DNA from 3 places in the Desulfosporosinus sp. FKA genome. Region 2 is predicted to be linked to each of the others. Evidence: riboswitches for the same ligand, from Rfam matches in the RefSeq annotation. Region 2 holds a riboswitch; each other region holds the start of a gene.

Region 1 (7,170 bases), on a different contig from region 2:
GGCTGTTCAACTAAAAGCTATTCCAAAGCTGCGGAAACCCTTATTCCTCTATCAATTGCCACAACTGCCGGCTTTTTAGATTTTGCGTACCAAAAATTAACGGATATTTTACCTCGGCAAAACCTGGTAAAAATTAAGTCATAACGTAACTGCAGCAAAATGAAGCAGCAATAGTAATTTCCTTAAGTATTTTTGCAGATAAGGTAAGAAAAAAAGCCCGAAAGAAGATCAAAAAATATCTTCTCTCGGGCTTTTTTTCTGTGCATATTTCCTTTCGATAGCTCTGCCTCGCTGTTCTTTTATAAATTATTGATACATGTACTTTCTGGTTAAAGGAAGATTATTGTTTACACCTTTAGTAAAAAGCAATTGATGAACATCTATGTTGCCGCAATGAAATGACGCAGCGCAAGAATTTAAATATAAACGCCACATGCGAATAAAGGTATCGTCTTTCATTTTTCGAATTTCCGGAAGTGCCTTTTCAAAATTTTGGGTCCAATGTTCTAAAGTCCTTGTGTAGTGCTCGCGCAAACTCTCGAGGTCAATAAGACAGAATTTATTTTCAACAATTAGGGATACGAGTTCGTTGACTGCCGGAATATATCCTCCGGGAAAAATATATTTGTCAATCCAGCTGTTTGTGCCTGAGTCTTCATCATAGCCTGTTATACAATGCAGCAGGGATATTCCCCCTTCATTAAGAAAGGATTTTACAGCGGAGAAATACCCATCAAGATTTTCTCTGCCAACGTGCTCAATCATCCCTACACTTACTACTCGATCAAAGGTTCTATCGTTCAATTCCCGAAAATCGATTTGCTGAACTTCAACAAGCTCTTCTAATCCTTCTTCTTTAATTCTCTCCGAAACTCGAGAGTATTGTTCTGAACTAAGAGTTACCCCCATAGCTTTAACTTGATAGTTCTTCGCAGCTGTAAGGATTAATTCTCCCCAACCACAACCAATATCTAATAAAGTTTGTCCAGGCCGCAAATTAAGTTTACGCAGAATATGATTTACTTTGTTTTTTTGAGCCTGATAAAGACTATCTTCCGGTGATTCAAAATAAGCACAAGAATAAGTCATGCTCTCATCCAGCCAAAGTCGATAAAAATCATTGCCAATATCATAATGATATTGAACATCATCTTTACTTTTCCTTAGGGTATTGGAAAGAATCTTAGCGAATTTAACATAAGGTTTTTTATCATACAGAAAACTGTTCTGATTATTATAAATCGACTCGATGACTTTTTGTACAGCTCCATCGATATCAATTTTTTTACGCATATAGCCTTCGCCGAAGGCCAGGGAAGGATCACTGATAATTTCTGATTTAGGTATGGGCTCACTGAAATTAATTCGGAATTGAATCTCTCCTTCGCCATATTTTTTAACGTCCCCATCCCAATATTTAACTTCGCAGGGATCAGCGAACATATTTTTAAGGACGTTGTTGTAGAACGTTTTATCAATACTCATTCCATTTACCTCCTTCGGAATTGATAAAATCCTAGAGGTAATACTTTATTTAACTTCCTCTAAGTTAATTTTCTCAATTACCGCTTGAGCTCGTTTCTTCAGATTGGTTAAATCTTTTTTAACCCGTTCAATTTTTAAGATTTTCTGTTCGATTAAGTTAAGTTCTTCATCTAAGGTGTCTATTATACTCAACAGTTTTTCCCTTTGCTCTCTGCGCTCAGCCGTTTGTTTAAAGCTTACTTTTTGAGACTCAATGAGATTGCTAAGCGCAATAAAATGCTGTAGTTCCTCCAGCGATAAGCCTAAGGCGTCTTTAGTATACTTAATTCTTTTAAGCAATTCTATGTGCTCTTCATTATAGTACCTAGTCCCTCCTTCACTGCGTTTAGGCGGCGGTAATATCCCTATCTCCTCATAATATCGGATGGTTCGTTTGGTCAAGCCGCATTGGAGAGCAACTTGGTCAATTTTATAGTTATCCACAATATCCTCCCTTACTGTTGCTAAGATTATATTAGCACTAATATAACATTAACGTCAACGTTAATCACTCTTTAAAACTCAACAATTTTACAAATAAATACATTTTTTGCATACTATATAATATCCATTGAACCTAACTTTTATAATCCGTAATTGTTACACACAAAAAAGCGAGGGCCTGAATTAGGTACTCGCTTTTAGCATATGTTTTACTGAATATGGAGACCGTTTTAGAACAGATATGGTCTTTAGGAAAGGAGGGTGAACAGTGAAACGTCAGTGGTTAATCAGAACGGCTGCTAACAAGCAGAGAAAACTTACCAGCCTCGGAATAACGATTATTGTAATCATTATTGCCATTACTGCTCTGAAATTAGCGTTTAACCAAAGAGTATCTGCCTGGCAGGATTTTTCAGATACTGTACCGACAATTACCAATCCTTCTATGACTCCCACAGAAATAGAAAATTCTCTGGAAGACATCTTAAAACAATATCAAGAGATAACCGCTTCAAAGGAAAGGAGTAAAAAGCAAATAACAGCCTCATTAGATAAATTATATAAGCTTGCCGCCAATGATTACCTGAATTGTAATGCTCTAAAACAATCATCCCAGAACAGCCAAATGATCATTGATTTAACCGAAGCGTCTAGATTATTAACATCATCCCTTTTTGAACTCAACGATAGTTTGAGTAGTGCCGGTGATCTGAGTAAGTGTCAATTAAAAAGCAGCAAAGAAGACCTTGTCTCAGCGACTACTAAAATTGAACAGGTCCGTCAGGAATTAAAGCATTAGCTCAAACAGAAAATGATTATAAACTTTTAGCGAGATTGCTTAATTCCATAGACATGGACGTAATTTCTTCGATACTTGCAGAAATCTCTTCTGAGGCGGCCGCTTGACCTTGACTGGCGTCTAAGGAGATATTGCTTTTTCGGCTCGCTTCTTCAACTTTTTCCTTTATTGTATCAGTTAATTGTTTAATTCTGGGGACTGTGCTCTTTGATTGAGCAGACAGTTTTCTTATCTCCTCAGCAACTACACCAAAACCGCGGCCAGCATCTCCAGCTCTGGCTGCTTCGATAGCTGCATTCAATCCTAACATTTTCGTTTCATCAGCGATCTCTTTAATAAAAGCCGATACCTCATTTATCTCTTCTGAAATATTTATTATCCCTTTAATATCCGTATTAAGTTCCCCTTCATTGGTGTGTATTTCCGTCGCAGATGCTGAAAGCTCCTCTATGGCGGCGGCTATACCTTCAAGACTGCTTTCTAAGTTAATTGACATTTCACGCAGGGTTACTGCCGTTTTTTTCGGTGTCACAATACCCAGAGTGGCGACGAGATTTTTATGTTCATCATCATACAAGGGAAAATTAGCAATAGTTAATGGCTGCCCGTATTTAGAAGCGTCAATTTCTTCAATAATAGGCTTTTTAGTTTGCAGCGCCCGATAAGCAATATCTGTTTCCTTTAGGTCATAGCCTACGGCTATTGACGGCATGTCAAATTTATCGGAGGCCTGTGCATAAGCAATCTTTGTTAAGTCTGACATATATATATAAGCCCCTTCAGGGAACATCTCGGCTAAAATAGGGGCAAAATCTCCAAAGGCGGCAGCTACAGGGTGTAACTTAGGAAATGCTATAGTAAATGCACCCCAGATGTCTCCTTTATCATCGATGATAGGGATTGAGACGATAACTACTCTCAAACCATAAACCGTACGGGGAATATTTTGCGTTAGAACCTTCTTATTCTGTATTGCTTGCATCGTCGTTGTATCTTCATTTAATCTCTTGCCAACCTGAAAGATGTCTAATGAAAAGGACTCAGAGGATTTTACCCAAACAAAGGTGTCATGTTCAACAACTCCGAACAATATTCCGCCCGGTATTAAATCAGCCATAAATTCTGCCATAAACTTACACGACTCAACGCCCGCTAAAGCTATCATCTTTAAACCACTCCCATTGCTATCTACTCGTTAAAACTTCAGCCTTAAAATTCAGCCCGTTCAACAAAAGAATTAAACGCTCGTCAATCCGAACAACACCTTGCACTCTGTTACTTCCGAGACCTGATAGTTCTGCATTAAGCCTTTCAATCGATTGTTCTTCGACCTTTATAACTTCTGAGACATCATCCACAATTATCCCAATTCCTACATTCTCTATGTTCAAAATAAGCAAACGGCTGTCAACACTTCTCTCAGATTGTCCAACACCAAATCGCTTTTTTAAATCAATAATCGGAATCGCCTTACCTCTTAAGTCAATCATTCCTTCAATGTAGGAAGGCAGATAAGGCATTTTAGTTATTCTTTCCGGAATTCGAATGATCTCCTGAGCAAACGTAATTTCGAGGGCATATTCTTCATCACCCAATCTAAATACAACTAACTGCATATAACTCAATCAATTCACTCCTTTCTGAATCTTTAAACTTCTCTTATCACTCCTTTGCTAAGAAAGCAAAATCGCCAAGACAGCTCTTCTTGACGACAAAGACATTTCTTACTGTATGATGCAACCCGGCTATCTTCCACAAATAGAAAGACCCGTGGCTTTGCGTCCTTGGCTTTCACCAAGTTTGCCTTTGTCTTTTGTTGTATATTATAACATAACAATGTAGTTAAAAGTTGAAATTAATAAAAATATAACGAATATTTCACCCCCGATGCTTATAATTTTCAAGGTTACGAATCAATTTCAAAAAATGTTATTCTTCTAAGTACCTAATATATAGTAGCGTTCTAAACAAATTAAATATAAAACGTACAAATCTTACGTTCTTAGGCATTATATAATTGGATTGTTTTATCTATCTAAATTAAAATTTGAAAGTTAAAGGAAAAATGGTCTGTTAAGGCGAATTTTCCTTTTTACGGAGGTGAATTGGCATGCTTTTAGCGCCACTGTTTGAAAATGATGTTCCCGATGCCCTTTTATCCTGACGGATCGAAGGGTACATCTTCCGTCTGGAATAAGGACTTAATTTGATTGACGACGGAGGGAACTTAAATGTCCAAAAATAAACTAGGCTCTATCTATTTGGCTTTGGCTGCGACAATTTGGGGAGGTATGTATGTCATTAGCAAAGTGGTTCTTACCGTCATACCACCTTTAGAGTTAGTTTGGCTGCGCTATATAATCGCGCTCCTCGTCCTTTCAGCCATGGCAGTCCTAACCCATCAATCTTGGCGAATACGTAAGCGAGACGTCCCCTTAATTCTGACGATTGGCATAACAGGCTATGCCCTATCGATCTGGACTCAATTTCTGGGGACAAAACTGGCGACGGCTCAGATGGGGGCTATTATTACCTCGGCAACCCCGGCCTTCATGGTTATTTTCGCCCGCCTCTTGCTAAAGGAAACAATGACCCTGCGCAAAGGACTCTCGGTGATCTTGGCAACCATTGGCGTCTTGTGCATTGTTGGTATCGGAGATATTAGTACAACTTCTCGGCTTGGAGGACTGATCTTAGGCGTTGCAGCAGTAACTTGGGCCTTAATGTCTGTACTCATCAAACGAGTTCCCAGCACTTACTCTCAACTTGTTGTTACGACCTATGCGATTTTTACAGCAACTGTATTTATTACCCCTTTTGCGGCTTCTCAGGCCAGCCAAATTCCAGTCGCCGTCATGGCCCAGCCTGCTATTTGGGGTGGAATCTTGTATCTTGGCATTGTTTCTACTGCCCTTGCTTTCTTTTTGTGGAACAAAGGCCTGCAAATGGTCGATGCCGCCAGCGGAAGTCTGTTTTTCTTCTTCCAGCCCCTATCAGGAACTTTGCTTGGCTGGCTTTTTCTCGGCGAACACGTAGGACTCCCATTTGGGATAGGTTCAGTCCTAATACTTGCCGGAGTCTTATTAGTTATTAGAGAACCCTAACTCTGTTCGAAAATGCGTTAGATAACCTGGAAAGATCAAGGAGGCTCTTGAGCAATCAAAAGCCTCCTTGAATATTAATCAATTAATCTCGAATTAACGTACCATAGGAAGTTATAACCTCATCAGCCTGCTTCGGCAGCCTCAAACTGGCTATTATAAAGGTTAGCGTAAAAGCCGCCTTTTGCCAGAAGTTCATTGTGGTGCCCCTGCTCTATGATATCGCCATGATTCATGACAAGGATCAAATCAGCATCGCGGATCGTGGATAAACGATGAGCAATAATAAAACTCGTTCTGTTCTCCATAAGGTGATCCATAGCCTTTTGAATTTCGACTTCCGTCCGGGTGTCGACAGAACTGGTGGCTTCATCGAGAATAAGTATTTTCGGGTCAGCCAAGATGGCTCGAGCAATAGTCAAGAGTTGTTTTTGCCCTTGCGAGACATTTGAAGCCTCCTCGTTTAGTACCATATTATATCCCTTCGGCAGTGTATGAACGAAACTATCGACGCGTGCGGCTTTCGCCGCTTCCATTACTTCCTGATCACTTGCCTCGAGACGACCGTAACGGATATTGTCCATAATGGTTCCATTATAAAGCCAGGTGTCCTGAAGAACCATACCAAATAAAGAACGCAGATCATGCCTGCTGAAGTCGCGGATGTCATGTCCATCAACCAAAATTGCACCATCATTAACATCATAAAAACGCATCAAAAGCTTAACGATCGTAGTCTTACCCGCTCCCGTCGGTCCAACAATAGCAACCTTTTGTCCAGGTTTTATGTAAGCGGAAAATTTGTTGATAATGATCTTATCTGCTTCGTAGCCGAAATGTACATCTCTAAACTCCACACTCCCCTGCACACTCTCCAGTTTAACTGGATTGGTGCTCTCCGGAACTTCATTTTCCTCGGCTAGAAACTCAAAAACACGTTCGGCTGAAGCTGCTGTTTGCTGCAGTATATTCGAAATATTGGCCAATTGAGTAATCGGCTGAGTAAATGATCGTACATATTGAATAAATGCCTGAATGTCTCCAACCTGCATAGATTTTTGGATGACAAGCCAACCGCCTAAAACGCTAACGAGAACGAAACTTAAGTTTCCAACGAAACTCATAATAGGCATAATCAGGCCTGACAAAAACTGTGATTTCCAGGCTACTTTATATAATTTGCTATTAAAGCCTTCAAACTTCGCAATACTTTTCTCCTCGCCATTAAAGGCTTTCATAATCACATGACCGCTATACATTTCTTCTACATGACCATTTACATTTCCCAAATAATCTTGCTGC
Region 2 (7,170 bases):
ACTACGGCTACAACTACAGCTACAGCTGCAAATACAAATTCAGATTCAAATACAGTTGTGCCTCCCTTAGACCCGACAGTGCCTGTAACGGTATCTCCGGCGACTGTTGTTGATGGTAATGGCAATACCGTCACAGCCGAAAATTGGTTCACAGATTTATTAGGCAAAATTCAGCTTATGTTGACCTCCGATCCCGTTAATAAGGCTTCTATTAATGAGCACCATGCTTTAGCAAATCTAGCCGAAGCTAAGAAACTTATGCAGCAAGGAAATTCTCAGGCAGCTGAAGCCTGTCTGTCTCAATACTCAGACAAGATCAGTCAAGCTGAAAATTTTATTAACCAAGCAAAAGATCCAAACAGTCAAACGGCTAAAGCTCTCACCATAGCTCTCGCAAATGTGAATTCAAACAATATTGAGGTGTTAAGCAGTTTGTTGGATAAGCTTCCCCCTCAAGCCGCACAAAGATTAGCCTTGAATATTGTTAAAACTATGGAAAAGGCTGTAACTAAATTGCCTGCTGAAGGGACGGATTCCACCGCGGGTACGACTTCAAGTACTTCTTCGAGTACGAATTCGAGTACGACGGTTCCTTCCGGTACTTCTGCATCAACGTCAGGATCTGTGACTGATTCCGGCTCAGTGACAGCAAACTCGAATCCAACAAATACTCAACCGGTAACAAATAATACTAAGCAATTAGAAAAGGATGCTAAAGCCGCTTTAGAAAACTTTAAGAAGTCCTTGAAGCAAAATGTAAAGCTTAACCTCGATGATCAAGACCAGGATGAGGATAATTCCGGGACCCAGCAAGTTACACCTGCTCGGCATACTCCGATGACTCAAGGAGCCATGATGTCCGGCCCTAAGACCGGTTCCAATTTTGTTCATCCTTCCGTAAAAGGATCGCCAAATTCAGAGCATGGAAATGGGCCGAAAAGTAAAAGTCAAGGCAGAGAAGACCATCAAAGAGATTAGAGATGGGGTAGCTGAATCCCCTGAGATGGCAGGGGAACAATAGTTAAAAAAGTACTCCCGTACACTTCAGTAGTGTGCGGGAGTTTCTATAGTCAGCGATACATTGCTTCGTTTATCGAATACAAGGCCTTTCTGGAAGGTATTCCACCCGCTTCAGCCGTGGGAGTGTCAAAATTATGGTATACTGATATTCAAGTAATAATCAGAGCAGATAAGGAGAGAAGATTTTGGGCAAAGCTAAACCTACCCCCGATGATCTGCGTCGTCAAATTGGCTACAATATGATTACCTTTTTGGGTGTCTTTCTTTTTTTGCCCATCATTTGGTTTATTCATCTTTTTACCAAAGACTCAAGCTTGTATTGGCGTTGGGGTATTAGTTCGGCTCTCCTCGTCGTAATCAATATCGTTTTATATTACTGGAACTATCCGGAGAATTGGCTGAAGAATTTGCTGTTTTTGATAGGAATTGATCTGATCATTTTACTATCTGAATATTTTTGGTTATTACGGAGCATGGGGTAACAGTGTGATAGGTAAACCCAGGTTACAAGTTATGGTAGTTTATAGTGACTTTGTTGTGAGTTTATGGCTTGGGCGAGTTGTAGTCTATCCCTTGCCTTTTTGTAAGATATATGGTATTATATTTTTTGCTACGTGGTTTCAACATGCGGGAGTGGCGGAACTGGCAGACGCACTGGATTTAGGTTCCAGCGGGCAACCGTGCAGGTTCAAGTCCTGTCTCCCGCACCAATTTAAAAGTAGAATCCTCCTTTTAACCGTTTGGATTTAGACGGCTAAAAGGAGGATTTTTTGTGTCTAGACGAATTAAAAAATGTTCAGAAACAACAATCAATGATTATAATTAACACATTTCGAAAAACGATAGCTGTATTTTATAACTAACTTCAGAGTCATAAACTCTTTTAAAATTTTACCAAAACTGTATACTTTTTATGAAGTCAATTGTCTTAATAAGAGAAGAACTTTCTGGAAGGATTTATTGAATGAGAAAAGATGTCCTTACTAATTTATATAACAAACATGCTTTAATTATATATAGGTACTTGCTAAAGCACGGTTGCCGTAGAGATGTTGCAGAAGAAATTGTTCACGATAGCTTTGTAAAGGCAATTGAACACTTTGATGACATAGAACCAGAAAGGCTTCCTTCGTGGATTTTTAAAGTTGCTTTAAATAACTTCCGAAATTACCTGAAAAAAGCTTCTGTTAGAGAGGAGTTATTAATTGATTGGAGTCATTTTTTAGAAAGATTATCATGTGAGTATGAGACTGAAGATATTCTTTTGGCGAAAGAAAAGATATTTGAAATTTATGATTGCCTTAATAGATTAAAAGAAAGTTATAGGGAATTATTGGTATTGAAATATGAAATGGAGTTGAGTTGCAAAGAGATTGCAAAGATATTAGGACTTTCTGAACAAACAGTTAAGACCTATTTACTAAGGGCAAGAACAGAATTTAAAAGTGTATGGGGTGATAAGTATGGAAGATAAAATGAATAGCGATGAATTAGACCAAATTTTCGATGAGGATAAATTAAATAGAGCTATAAAAAAAGGCAAACGAAAATCTACTATACGAACTGTTTTAATTTCTATACTTATAGCGTGCTTGGTATTTGTGCTCATTACATTAGGTAATACTGCATTGACTATTAACATGAGTAATAAAACATTTGAGTCTTTGAGTGCCTACATTGAACTGACTGTACCGAACGGCTACATTAGTAATTCAGCTGATACTCTCGGTTTCTTGGGGGGGAGAAGTAATTACACTATAAGCCGAACTGTGGGGAATAAAATTGTAGTCTTAGAAGAACGGGTACAACCTTTTGGACTTCTGCCTCAATTTATCATGACAAGGGGGCAAGGAGGAGGTCAAGTTGCTGGCGAATGGCCTTTGAATTGTTGGGAATTTGGTTACAATAAAATGTTATTTTTTCTGCCCCAAATTACGTATAAAGAATATAAAAATGATTTGGCAGAGTTGAGCCAAATCGGAAGCGATAAATTGATTGAGGTTGGATTATCTTTTGATAAGCCCTACACTTTTTCCGAATTATCCCATATTCTCCCCAATGCTAATATTAGTTGGTACTGGGTGGACACTTTTACGAAGGATGATATGGTTCGCTATGAGAAAGAGGCTAAAGAATGCGATGGTAAAGCCACATTTATTAGTGAGTTCGAAACTTTAGGTGTTGATAAAACACCACCTATTAGTATTAATACCTTTGACTCGGATTACAACAATTTCCTTTATAATTTAAAAATCAGCAAAAACCAAAAATTCTTGAACATCTTTAATAATCTTAATTCTAAAGGTTATACCGACCCCTCGAAAGTTCCTATTTTGGGAGCTATAGCTTATGGTACAAAGGAGCAATTAAAACCACTAATTGAGAATCCTCATATAAAGGCGTCTTCATTTGGCGTAATTACTGAGAAGTATTAATTTTGTTACCGATGGATTAAGGTGTTTTACTGGCGTTAGCTGGTATGTCCTAAGAAGCCCCCACCTCTAAGCTTCTTGGACCCGTGCTATAACTCGTTAGCAATTGTTTCTAATTTATGGGCTATTGCATTTAATTCTTCAATTGTTGCAGATATTTCCTGTATGGAAGAAGCTTGCTGGTTAAATACCACATTTGTGCCTTCAACTTTTTGTTTAATATTGGCAGAGAGTTTTTGGGTGGTTTTTATCGCTAAGTTAATGTTTTTGATTGACTCCTTACTGGATTCGGACAACTTTCTAATTTCTTGAGCTACGACTCCGAAGCCTCGACCCAAATCTCCAGCCCTAGACGCCTCGATTTGTGCGTTTAATCCTAGCAAATTTGTTTGTTGAGCAATATTGTTAATAAAACTTAAAATTCCGTCCGTATTCTTAGCCTGGTCATTTAAATTAGCAACTATAGTAGAAATTTCTTGATTAGCATTTGATATATCTGTAACACCAACCAAAACTTCATTAATCGATAATGAAATTTGGTTAATAGCAGATGCTACATTTTCAGACATTGTTGTGATGTCGCGCTTCATAGAGGGTCGTCCAACGACAATTGTTCCAGCCACTAAACCATGTTCATCTTTGATAGGAATACCAACGGTTTTGAATTCCATTGGAAGACACATGACTCTGCGTCCTTAGTTTTCACTAAGTTTGCCTTTGCATTAGTGAAGTTGTTCAGAAAGGATATTCTTTAAAGCATAACACAATAAAACCTAATGATATGTCGAAAAGCGTCGAAAAAATAATAATAAGTAACTTAACAGAATCATGTTGGGAACAATAATATTCATCACGTAAATTGCTAAGATGAAGGGTGATTAAAGCAACATCAAGTGTTGCCGCAAGGAAGAATTTCGTGATATGTAAACATTTGCTAAATATTTGCCGATAATAACATAAGAAAGGACTCAATTAATTCCTGTTTCGGGAACGATTTGAATTAGATAATAAATTGTTTCCGTTGGCATTAATAATGTAAGGAGGAAAATTGCTATGGAAATAACAGGACTTAATAAATACTATTATACTGATGCATCATCAAAAAAAGGTGAGTGCAAAAATAACAGTGATACAGGCATAAATATGGCTGAAGTATTTAAAAATGAGATATTAAATTGGAAAGAAAAAGTTGGAGAAAAGGTTAATGAAGATTTGAAAAATGATCGTGAAAATAATATTAAGATGTCTGAAAAACAATGGCGTGCTTTACTAAATAAGGTGGACAGTGCAATTAATGCTCATCGCCAACCTGTAAAAACAGATGTTAATGTTCATCGTTCCAAACCCAATGATGTAAATAAACAAACCCAAAAACATAAGTGAAGGCCCTTAGGCCCTCATCGCAGCTACTAATTTCTTTGTTCCCACCATATTGATGGCCTTTTTAAATTGTATGCTTGTATTTGAGTTTGAATCTAAAATGAGCAAATGACACAATTTAAAAGTAAATTCTCCTTTTAACCGTTTGGATTTTGACGGCTAAAGGGAGGATTTTTCGTTTTTTAATGACGCCAGTTTTGCCATTAATAATTGTTATGAGATTGAGCCGATTTCTTCTTCAATAAATTATTGACACAAATAAATATAATATGGTAAAATATTATTTTTAATTTTCCTAGTTTTGTGATATACTTAGGGTGTTAGTCTGGAGGTAGACGGTATGATATTTAACGTTGGTGACAAGATTATATATCCAGTTCATGGGGCTTGTGTTGTAGAAGCAGTTGAAGAAAAAGAGATCTTAGGGGAAAGAAAACTCTGCTACATTTTGAACATTCCTCAGGAGAAATTGCATGTTATGGTTCCAATGGACAAAGCTGTTGATATGGGTATGCGTCAGATGGTTAACCATGAGATATTGGAAAATGTACTCAGTGATTTTAACCTTGGAAATACTGACCCGATTATTCTTGAAAATCAACGATGGTGCAAAGATATTAATAAAAAGAAATTTAAAAGTGGTGACATTTATAAAGGTGCGGAAATTATCCGTGATTTAACACGTAAGAGTCAAATAAATAAACTTGGAGCAGATGACGTAAACATGTTGAATAATGCACGTCATGTTTTTGTCAGTGAGATAATGGAGGTTAAGGGCCTTAAAGAGGAACAAGCAGTTCGTTTATTGGATGAAGTGTTGAACTCCTAGTGATAATCTCAAGTACGGTTTTAGAGAACGTTTTGCTTATGCCTGAATTCTTGTTTTAATGCTCATAGTATCCATATTTAGGAAATATATATTTAAGAAATAGTTTATTAAGTATTTGACTTATTTCTTCATTACAGTTATACTTAATAAGCTCGTTAATATTTGCGGATTTACGAAAACCTTCCTCTGTTGCCTAAAGCTATAGGAAGCAATAAATACTTCCCATGTAGCGCGGGTAATTTGATTTGGAGGTTTTTTTAATGCTTGAAGACAAAATTTTAACATGTAAGGATTGTGGTAGTGAGTTTACTTTCACCGCTTCCGAGCAAGAATTCTACGCCGAAAAGGGATTCGCTAATGAACCCGGTCGGTGCCCAAAATGCCGTTCTGCCAGAAAGGCACAAGGCAGAAACAATAGTGGATACTCTCGCCCTCAAAGAGAAATGTTTCCTGCAATCTGTGCTAATTGTGGAAAAGAAACGACAGTGCCTTTCCAACCGACGGGTGATAAACCAGTATATTGCCGTGACTGTTATCAACCACGCACGAGAAACAATTGGTAATTATCTAATCGACCGAAGCCTTTCTAGGGTTAACACCTAGGAAGGCTTTTTTCACTTACTGTCGTTCAACGCCAATGTTATTTAACTTTGAATCTAAATGCTCATTTGGATAATCATGTTTATCAGTATTCCTATTGGAAAGGGCGGCTCGGCAATAATGTCCACTGGACATTATTGTATCTGAAGCCCCGATGTTCAGCTTTGGCTGAACGAGTTCACTTTATAGTGAGAATAGAAAATGGCAAAAGCGTTGGAACAACTCATTTCCAACGCTTTTGCCGTTTGTAGTCTTATTTTGTTAAGATAGCATCTTCTTGAGCTTGAGTAATCGTTCCGGCTGTAACTAATTTATCTAAAGCTGTTTTTAAGCCGGTGTTCTCTTTAGGTTGAGGCATAGCGTTCGTAATTGCAGTTTCTTGGTCAGCGGTAATGGTTCCTGCACTAACGAGACTGTCAAGAACGGTTTTCATATCTGTTTTGGTGCCGCTTTTTCGAGCTGTTTGCATAGCATTTTCAATTGCCGTTTCTTGAGCTTGGGTAATGGTACCTGCAGTGACTAAGCTATCGATTGGGTTTTTATGTTCTTTTTCCTTGAGGCCTTGATCATTAGGTTGAGGCATAGCGTTCGTAATTGCAGTTTCTTGGTCAGCGGTAATGGTTCCTGCACTAACGAGACTGTCAAGAACGGTTTTCATATCTGTTTTGGTGCCGCTTTTTCGAGCTGTTTGCATAGCATTTTCGATTGCCGTTTCCTGGGCTTGTGTAATGGTACCTGCAGTGACTAAGCTGTCGATTGGGTTTTTATGTTCTTTTCCCTTGAGGCCTTGATCATTAGGTTGAGGCATAGCGTTCGTAATTGCAGTTTCTTGGTCAGCGGTAATGGTCCCTGCACTAACAAGGCTGTCAAGAACGGTTTTCATATCTGTTTTGGTACCGCTTTTTCGAG
Region 3 (7,170 bases), on a different contig from region 2:
AAAGAACTGTTTAACAATGACTTGGAAAGTCTTTATGAATGGCTTCAAAGGAAAAATATTGCATGTGATTAAGGAGGAGTTATTATGAGCAGAGAAAAGACTGTCAGGTTATCTTTTTTAGACCGATTTTTAACGCTTTGGATTTTCTTGGCAATGGCTATCGGGGTCATTGGTGGTTTTATCTTCCCTAGTCTTGGCAAAACACTAGAAGGAATGAGTACGGGTACGATCTCATGGCCAATTGCAATTGGTTTAATTGTAATGATGTATCCTCCACTTGCAAAGGTTAAATATGAGGAAATTGGGAAAGTAGCAGGAAATAAAAAGGTATTTACTTTTTCCCTTATTCAGAACTGGATAATTGGACCAATTCTTATGTTCGTTCTTGCAGTTTTACTATTACCTGATATGCCAAAATATGCGATAGGCCTAATCATTATCGGCCTTGCCCGTTGCATAGCCATGGTTATTGTCTGGAATACTCTTGCAAAAGGTGATAACGAATACTGTGCAGCCTTAGTTGCTTTAAACTCTATATTCCAGATACTTTTTTACTCTTTCTTCATATACCTATTTGTAAGGTTGATTCCCGGACTTTTAGGCTTATCATGGAATGTTGAGGGACTAGAAAAAGTTACAATTTGGAGTGTCGCTCAAAGCGTACTGATCTACCTAGGAATTCCTTTTGCCGCCGGATTTTTGACTAGGTTTAGCCTTTTAGGTGTAAAAGGCAAGGAGTGGTATGAAAAAGTATTCATTCCTAAAATTTCTCCCCTTGCTTTAATTGCTTTATTATATACTATAATTGTAATGTTTGTTTTAAAAGGTCAGTATATCGTAGAGCTTCCTGGTGACGTAGTTAGAATCGCCATACCCCTTCTTATATACTTTGCAATTATGTTCTTTTCAAGCTTTTTTATGTCCTACAAAGGTGGGTTTAAATACGATCAGACCGTAACATTAGCTTTCACAGCGGCAAGTAATAATTTTGAGCTTGCAATAGCGGTTGCTGTAGCAGTTTTCGGGATTGGTTCAGACCAGGCATTTGCAGCCGTGATAGGCCCCCTGATCGAAGTCCCAGTAATGATAGCTTTAGTTAATGCTGCCTTAATTTTCAAACGGAAATATTTTGACGAGAATGGCTTGCCAAAACGTCATGTAAAGGGAGCTTAATATGTCAGAAAAAATAAAAGTCGCTTTTATTTGTGTGCATAATTCATGTCGTTCCCAGATGGCTGAGGCTCTCTCGAAGCTTTTGGCTGCAGATAGTTTTGAAGCTTATTCAGCAGGTACTGAAACTAAACCTCAAATTAATCAGGATGCGGTAAATGTAATTAAGGAACTCTATGCTGTGGATATGAACGATACTCAAAAATCAAAATTACTATCTGATATTCCCCCTGTCGATGTTGTAATTACGATGGGATGTAACGTAAAGTGTCCTTTTCTGCCATGTAAATACAGGGAAGACTGGGGGCTTGAAGATCCAACTGGTAAAGATAAGGAGGAGTTTGTAAAAACCGTTAAAATAATTGAACAAAAGGTCTTAGACCTTAAAAAGAGAATAAATAATTTGTACTAGAAAATAAATAGTATTAGCTCAAATCTTACCTCTTTGTGGAATCTAATAAGCTATGTCGACGGGGCCGTGAGAAAACTAAGTTTCTACACGGCCTTGTTTGTAAAGTCTTCTTTGAATTAACTTCTAAATTAATAAGAATATAAATTACAATAATTCCTACAGGAAGTAGTATATTTGATAAAAACAAAGACTATTCAAAGGTACTCGTATTTTCCTCATGGGAAATGGTGCCGAGAATGGTGTCGGTTATGCTTTCTTATGAAGCGGAAGGCTGACAATCGGCAAACTCTCATAACGCAAAACTGAAGCATGGCAGAGTATACTTTGCGACTAGGGAAGAACGTCGTTTTGGTACTACAAGGCTTAAAAACGTGACGGAAGATATTGTTTGCCATGTATCCGGCATTCTTGCACGGCTTTATAATCCAGATGAGCACATCGGCAAGGATATTAAGCAAATCAGGAGAGAGCTTGCCGAAAAGCTTCAGCCAAAGCTGAATGCCGTTAAAGCCAAATACAAGCTTTCCGAAAGCGGAGCTGCCGGTGCAAAGTCGCTGATAGAGCTCATAAAAGCACTGGACAGCAATCCATCAGCGACACCTTCGACTATCCCAGCTGGAATGTTGGCATATTAGTCAACATGGCAATTGGTTCACCTGCCATTTGTGCCTACAGGCTTTTTAATTCTAACGAAGTGATACCCAGGGAGCTTTCTAAAAAAGTATTTGTCAGCTTATTTAATAAAGCCGAAAGCTCGGCTGTTCTTGACTTGCTGTATGGCAGCAAGGGCGGCGATTCCTATTATGAAAATGTCTTTCGATATTGTGTGGCGGTAATCTGCAGGCTATGCTGGATGAATACGCTCATATACTTGGCGAACAGGGAGATGCTCTTGCAGATGCGATGATCGATGCTTTTTCGGATACGGCCTCTCTGCAGGTAGATACGCTGGAATCCTTTACAGGAGCAGAAAAAGAAAAGCCGTGTCTGGGCACGCACTTTGCTGTTGGATATTTCAATGCTCGCATCAGCAACGAAAATGTGCAGAGAACTGAGAAAATCCGCAAAGCATTTAATTCACCATTCCGTCCGTTTGTGTTGTCCACTACATCAATCGGACAGGAAGGATTGGATTTCCAATTCCACTGCCGCAAGGTCATGTGCTGGAACTTACCGTCAAACCCTATAGACCTGGAGCAGCGTGAGGGATGTATTAATCGGTACAAGTGCCTTGCAGTGCACCAGAATATTGCACACAAATACAGCAGTGAAAAAACATGGGATGCTATGTTTGAAAAAGCCGCACAAACAGAAAAGGGAGATCTGCCGAATCTTGTTCCGTACTGGTGTTTGACGGATGGAGAAGCAGCTCCAGTCAAGATTAAACGTATCGTTCCGATGTATCAGTTGAGCCAGGATCACTTGCGATACAATCGCTTAATTAAAATACTGTCGTTATATCAACTGACATTAGGCAGCCAAGACAAGAGGAGTTAATAGAGATAATCAGCAGAGAAATTACCGGAAATCGACAATCAGCTATTTATTAATTTAAGTCCATTTTACAAAATGGAAATATAATGTGCACCGAGTAGTCTTTATTTCGGTATATTTTACACAGAAAAATCTAAAAGCATCAGTCATCCAAAAGCCCCTCTTACAGAGCAGTAAGAAGGGCTTTCGTGTTATTATCTTTATCTCCGCTCAACAAACCAGCGGCCGATATTATTTTCGGTAATTGAGACATTACCCTCAAACCCTCCTTAGAAAGAACGGTTATCTGATCAAGAAATCTGAGCGTGGTGTATAAGCTGTATTGAACGAATAGCCTCTGGAGTTCATATCTCCCAGCTTTATCAGCATGAGGTTAATATCTGTGTTCATCATGGCTGCAATCTGGACAACGTCATAACCTTCACGGGCATACTTATGAACCTCATCATCGGGAAGAAGCAGTGAAGCCGCAAACAAATTGGCTTCATACTCAGGACGTGTATTCATGGAATAAAGAACGTATTCACGGAACGGACTGTCATCGGCAAGATTCCGATGATGTGCGTCATGTCCGAGCTCATGGGCGCATACCAAGGTCTGCACCTGTTCCGGCAAGTTACCATTTAAAAAGATAAAGCGGTTGCGCTGAATCACGCGGTAAAGCCCTTTCAGCTTAGTGAAGTCATTGCGGAACAGAACCTCAATGCCCAGCTCGTCTGCTATGGCAAAAGGATCACGCGTTCCGAAGCGCTTGATATATTTTTCAGCTGATTCAAAAATAAGCGCCTTGTTCAATGAATTCCCCCCCTATGCTAATTCTATCACAGCAGCAGTCCGAAAAAACGGACTACTCCTTGTCTGCTTTACGATACTTTTTCGGCGTGTACTTTTTGTTTTTCTCCTTGGCTATCCAATAAGCGTCGGAGATTGCTCTCATAACGGCATCCAAATCCTCGTCATCCATGTCGCCTCCGGCAAAAAGGCCGTTGACCTCTGTGATGAGCTGCTGAGCGTACTTCTTTCCCCGGTAGCCGTATTTTTCTCCGGCAGCGTTTATAAATTCCTCATTCTCGGTCAGCAGATAATTCGTATCAACACCTAAAACTTCAGCCAGCTTCCCGTACACCTCGCGTTTTTTAGGATAGCAATCTCCGTTTTCATAGCTGACCATTGTGCGGAGAGATACTCCGACTGCCTGCGCCAGTTCCGCCTGCGTCATGTCTTTTGCGACGCGGGCATTTTTTATTTTTTCTCCGAATTTCATGTAGACCGCCCTCCTAAGTATAAGCAGGTAAATTTCATGTTATATATTGACAAATACAAGTAGATTGCATATAATTCAAATATGCAGATAACCTGCACATTCATAATAATTCATGTTGCATATGGTGTCAAGAGTTATTTCTTCTGTGAAAATGATTGAACCCAACAGATTGCCGGGAAATTACCGTCTGCAAAGCGCATGACGGCTTTAATTACTCTGACAGCTAAAAATAGATAAAGTTAAGGGCAAACCTGTCTAAAGGCAGGGACGCAAAGCCGAGGGTCTAAAGCGTTTGACGCGCTATGACAGCCTGGTTGCCGATCTTTGCGAATGCCTGCCCTTTTTCAGAGCAGGTATTTGTATTGATAGAGATAAATGATGCAGGAGGGTATGAGATGGTAAAAAAGAAAAGGCTCAAATGTCCAAATTGCGGACGCCGAATTGCTGATTACAGCGGAAATGCTGAGGCACTGGCCCTGTTAGCTGAAACGAGTGAGGCTGAAAGTGATGTTGTAAACGTAAAGTGTCATCTATGCAAGTCTCAGGTTTCAATTTTGCTGGACAATAACGAGGTCTATGAGAGTAAGAAGTTCTCAGACCTCAAGTTATAAGGCGACTCCACAATCAAATAAATGAACTTATGATATTCGATTCCAGCGCTTGACGCTATCCTCCCCTTGTAAAGCGGAGTGATTATAAAGGTGCCGGCCGGGCCTGACGAGTAGCACTATTGCTATGCGTCAGGCCCGGCCGGTTCTGCATTAGAAGAAGCTGCTCGTTTGGCTCCCCAGAAAGGAGCAAAACGAGTGGCTTTTATTTTATGCAATAACAAAACAGCGGCTCGCTGCAGATCTCCTCCGCTTGTTCTTCATTTCCGGATTTTTAGATTCTCGAAATGGAGGACAAGCTTATGAATAATCATGATAAAAAATATACCCTGCTGGTCAGAGGGACGCGTGTCACAGTGACCAAGGAGGTCTACAAAGCCTATTACCACTGCCGGGACAGAGAAAAATACCTGGACAGGCTGGCGGGGGATAACAATATCTCGCTTGAAGGATGCAATGAGAAAGGCATCTCTGTGGAGTATACAATTTCTACTGCAGAGGATTCCATGGAGGATGAAATTGTTCAGCGTGATATGATTAAAAGGCTTCAACAATGTCTGTTGCTGCTAAATGAATCTGAACGCCAGCTGATTATAGCGCTTTATTACCTCAAAAAAAGCGAGCATCAATTGTCTGCAGAAACAGGTATTCCTCGCATGACCATACACAATCGCAAAAAACGAATATTTGGTCAGCTCAAAAAACTTTTAGAAAAATAAAAGTTTTTTGGTCCAACCCCTCACTTTTTTCCCTAAAGAAGTGAGGGGAATTTTTTATTCTCCTGTTGTTCTTTGAAAATATTATATCCGGCAGCATAGATACATGAGCTATCCAGCCGTGTGAAAAGCGGCAGCGACGTTGACGGGCGCGCCAAGACTGCCTGCGGATGAATTTCATCCGTCGAACCGATGGCATCGAAGGTGACGAGCGGGAACGCCCGGTCATTGAACGGTCCGTGGTGGACTGTTTCGCAATGAAATGGACAGTGATAATGCTACTTCCGTCCAGCCACAGGCTTAAGCAATGGGGGCGGCTCCCAGAGATCCTGGGGGAGGTAAAATTCTTATGGTGTTTGCTTAACCGGCAAACCGTTTATGCTGCCGCCCTGAGAGCCGCAAGGCTTTTCCGCTTCGGGAAGTAGTGCCGAATAGAAGCGGCAATTCGTAATGAAGAACAAGCAGATCATTTTTGATCTCAGAAACAATGCGGCAGGGCTATTTTTTTAACGCCCTGCCGTATCCTTCTGAGATTAAATTCAAAATATCAGGGAGGAAAACGAAATGGAAAAGGAAGCATTGGCTGAATTGCTAAAGAAGGAGCTAATTATCGGTTACGTGTACGGGCTTGACGGAGAGAGTCAGGAATTCTATTTTGAGAAATCCCCGTCCGGCATTGCAAGCTTTATCATGCTGAAAAAAGAGCATGCGGACAAGATGGTTTTAACAGATACGCTGGACAGGCTGGTTCTGGACACCTTCGGCGAATTTATCAACCGCTGCCCGGATCAGAGGCTTCTGAAAGGGATCACTAAAGAACTGGTACCCATGCAGCAAGGCGAAAAGGAGCCTGTAAATATTCCGATTGTGAGCGTTGATGAGGCTCTTGAATTTTTAAGCCATGGAAGCCAGAAGCGAGCATGGATTTACTGTCGGATCGACGCGCCGGAGGATACCCACGGCGCTCTGAAAGGCCAGAAAAAGGAACTTATGGATTACTCCGAACAGATGGGATTTGTTGTTGTCGGCGAATCAGTGGATATAGGAAGCGAGCTGGATTTTGACCGTACCGGTCTTGCGGAGGTCATGAAGGCTGCCGGAAATAGCATAATGGATGTATTGCTTGTAAAGAAGGTTGACTGCCTGAAGCGGGATACAGCCAAATTACTGGAGCTTCAAAGAGGTCTGGATCAGCTGGGCATTGAACTTTATTCGCCGTTGGAGGGTCAAATCCAATTGGAATATCAAAGCCCATCCCTTTCTCTGCAGTAAAATAGGGGGTGAGCGATATGTCAAATAATCAGACGGCCAATGAAGTCAAGTATAAGGCAGCGTTAAAGCTTTTGGATATCTTGCTCCGAAACGGCCTTATCTCCCCTGCTGAGTACAAAAAAATCGATGAATTGAACCGTCAAACGTTCACTCCGGAGCTTTCCAAGGTATATGCGTAAAAACACCTGGATATCTCAAAGCTTGTGTGGTATTGTGTGTTGCTGACAGGAGTCA

What was found. A riboswitch is a leader RNA that binds a small molecule or an ion and turns the genes downstream of it on or off. The one in region 2 is predicted to bind cyclic di-GMP.
Region 1: it holds a riboswitch for cyclic di-GMP, as region 2 does, so the genes downstream of both, B5771_RS22955 (chemotaxis protein CheW) here and B5771_RS15420 (methyl-accepting chemotaxis protein) in region 2, are expected to answer to the same signal.
Region 3: it holds a riboswitch for cyclic di-GMP, as region 2 does, so the genes downstream of both, B5771_RS13665 (hypothetical protein) here and B5771_RS15420 (methyl-accepting chemotaxis protein) in region 2, are expected to answer to the same signal.

Annotation. Positions count from the first base shown of each region.
Region 1 covers NZ_NAHZ01000034.1:356,987-364,156, forward strand. Annotated here, with positions in the region: gene B5771_RS22930 (zinc dependent phospholipase C family protein) at 1-144, shown strand, start outside; gene B5771_RS22935 (cyclopropane-fatty-acyl-phospholipid synthase family protein) at 307-1,485, opposite strand; gene B5771_RS22940 (MerR family transcriptional regulator) at 1,531-1,968, opposite strand; gene B5771_RS22945 (hypothetical protein) at 2,237-2,767, shown strand; gene B5771_RS22950 (methyl-accepting chemotaxis protein) at 2,784-3,932, opposite strand; gene B5771_RS22955 (chemotaxis protein CheW) at 3,952-4,383, opposite strand; cyclic di-GMP riboswitch class I at 4,500-4,582, opposite strand; gene B5771_RS22960 (DMT family transporter) at 4,999-5,871, shown strand; gene B5771_RS22965 (ABC transporter ATP-binding protein) at 5,994-7,170, opposite strand, start outside.
Region 2 covers NZ_NAHZ01000031.1:64,585-71,754, forward strand. Annotated here, with positions in the region: gene B5771_RS15395 (DUF5667 domain-containing protein) at 1-978, shown strand, start outside; gene B5771_RS15400 (hypothetical protein) at 1,206-1,502, shown strand; tRNA gene B5771_RS15405 (tRNA-Leu) at 1,648-1,730, shown strand; gene B5771_RS15410 (sigma-70 family RNA polymerase sigma factor) at 1,985-2,494, shown strand; gene B5771_RS15415 (anti sigma factor C-terminal domain-containing protein) at 2,484-3,455, shown strand; gene B5771_RS15420 (methyl-accepting chemotaxis protein) at 3,542-4,135, opposite strand; cyclic di-GMP riboswitch class I at 4,122-4,178, opposite strand; gene B5771_RS15425 (hypothetical protein) at 4,506-4,835, shown strand; gene B5771_RS15430 (CarD family transcriptional regulator) at 5,176-5,661, shown strand; gene B5771_RS15435 (zinc-ribbon domain containing protein) at 5,922-6,224, shown strand; gene B5771_RS15440 (hypothetical protein) at 6,515-7,170, opposite strand, start outside.
Region 3 covers NZ_NAHZ01000029.1:163,089-170,258, forward strand. Annotated here, with positions in the region: gene B5771_RS13630 (metalloregulator ArsR/SmtB family transcription factor) at 1-72, shown strand, start outside; gene arsB (ACR3 family arsenite efflux transporter) at 85-1,173, shown strand; gene B5771_RS13640 (arsenate reductase ArsC) at 1,175-1,582, shown strand; gene B5771_RS13645 (hypothetical protein) at 1,954-2,217, shown strand; gene B5771_RS13650 (helicase-related protein) at 2,429-3,079, shown strand; gene B5771_RS13655 (ImmA/IrrE family metallo-endopeptidase) at 3,359-3,871, opposite strand; gene B5771_RS13660 (helix-turn-helix transcriptional regulator) at 3,924-4,340, opposite strand; cyclic di-GMP riboswitch class I at 4,575-4,662, shown strand; gene B5771_RS13665 (hypothetical protein) at 4,736-4,951, shown strand; gene B5771_RS13670 (sigma-70 family RNA polymerase sigma factor) at 5,251-5,667, shown strand; gene B5771_RS13675 (recombinase family protein) at 6,229-6,936, shown strand; gene B5771_RS24335 (SHOCT domain-containing protein) at 6,954-7,115, shown strand.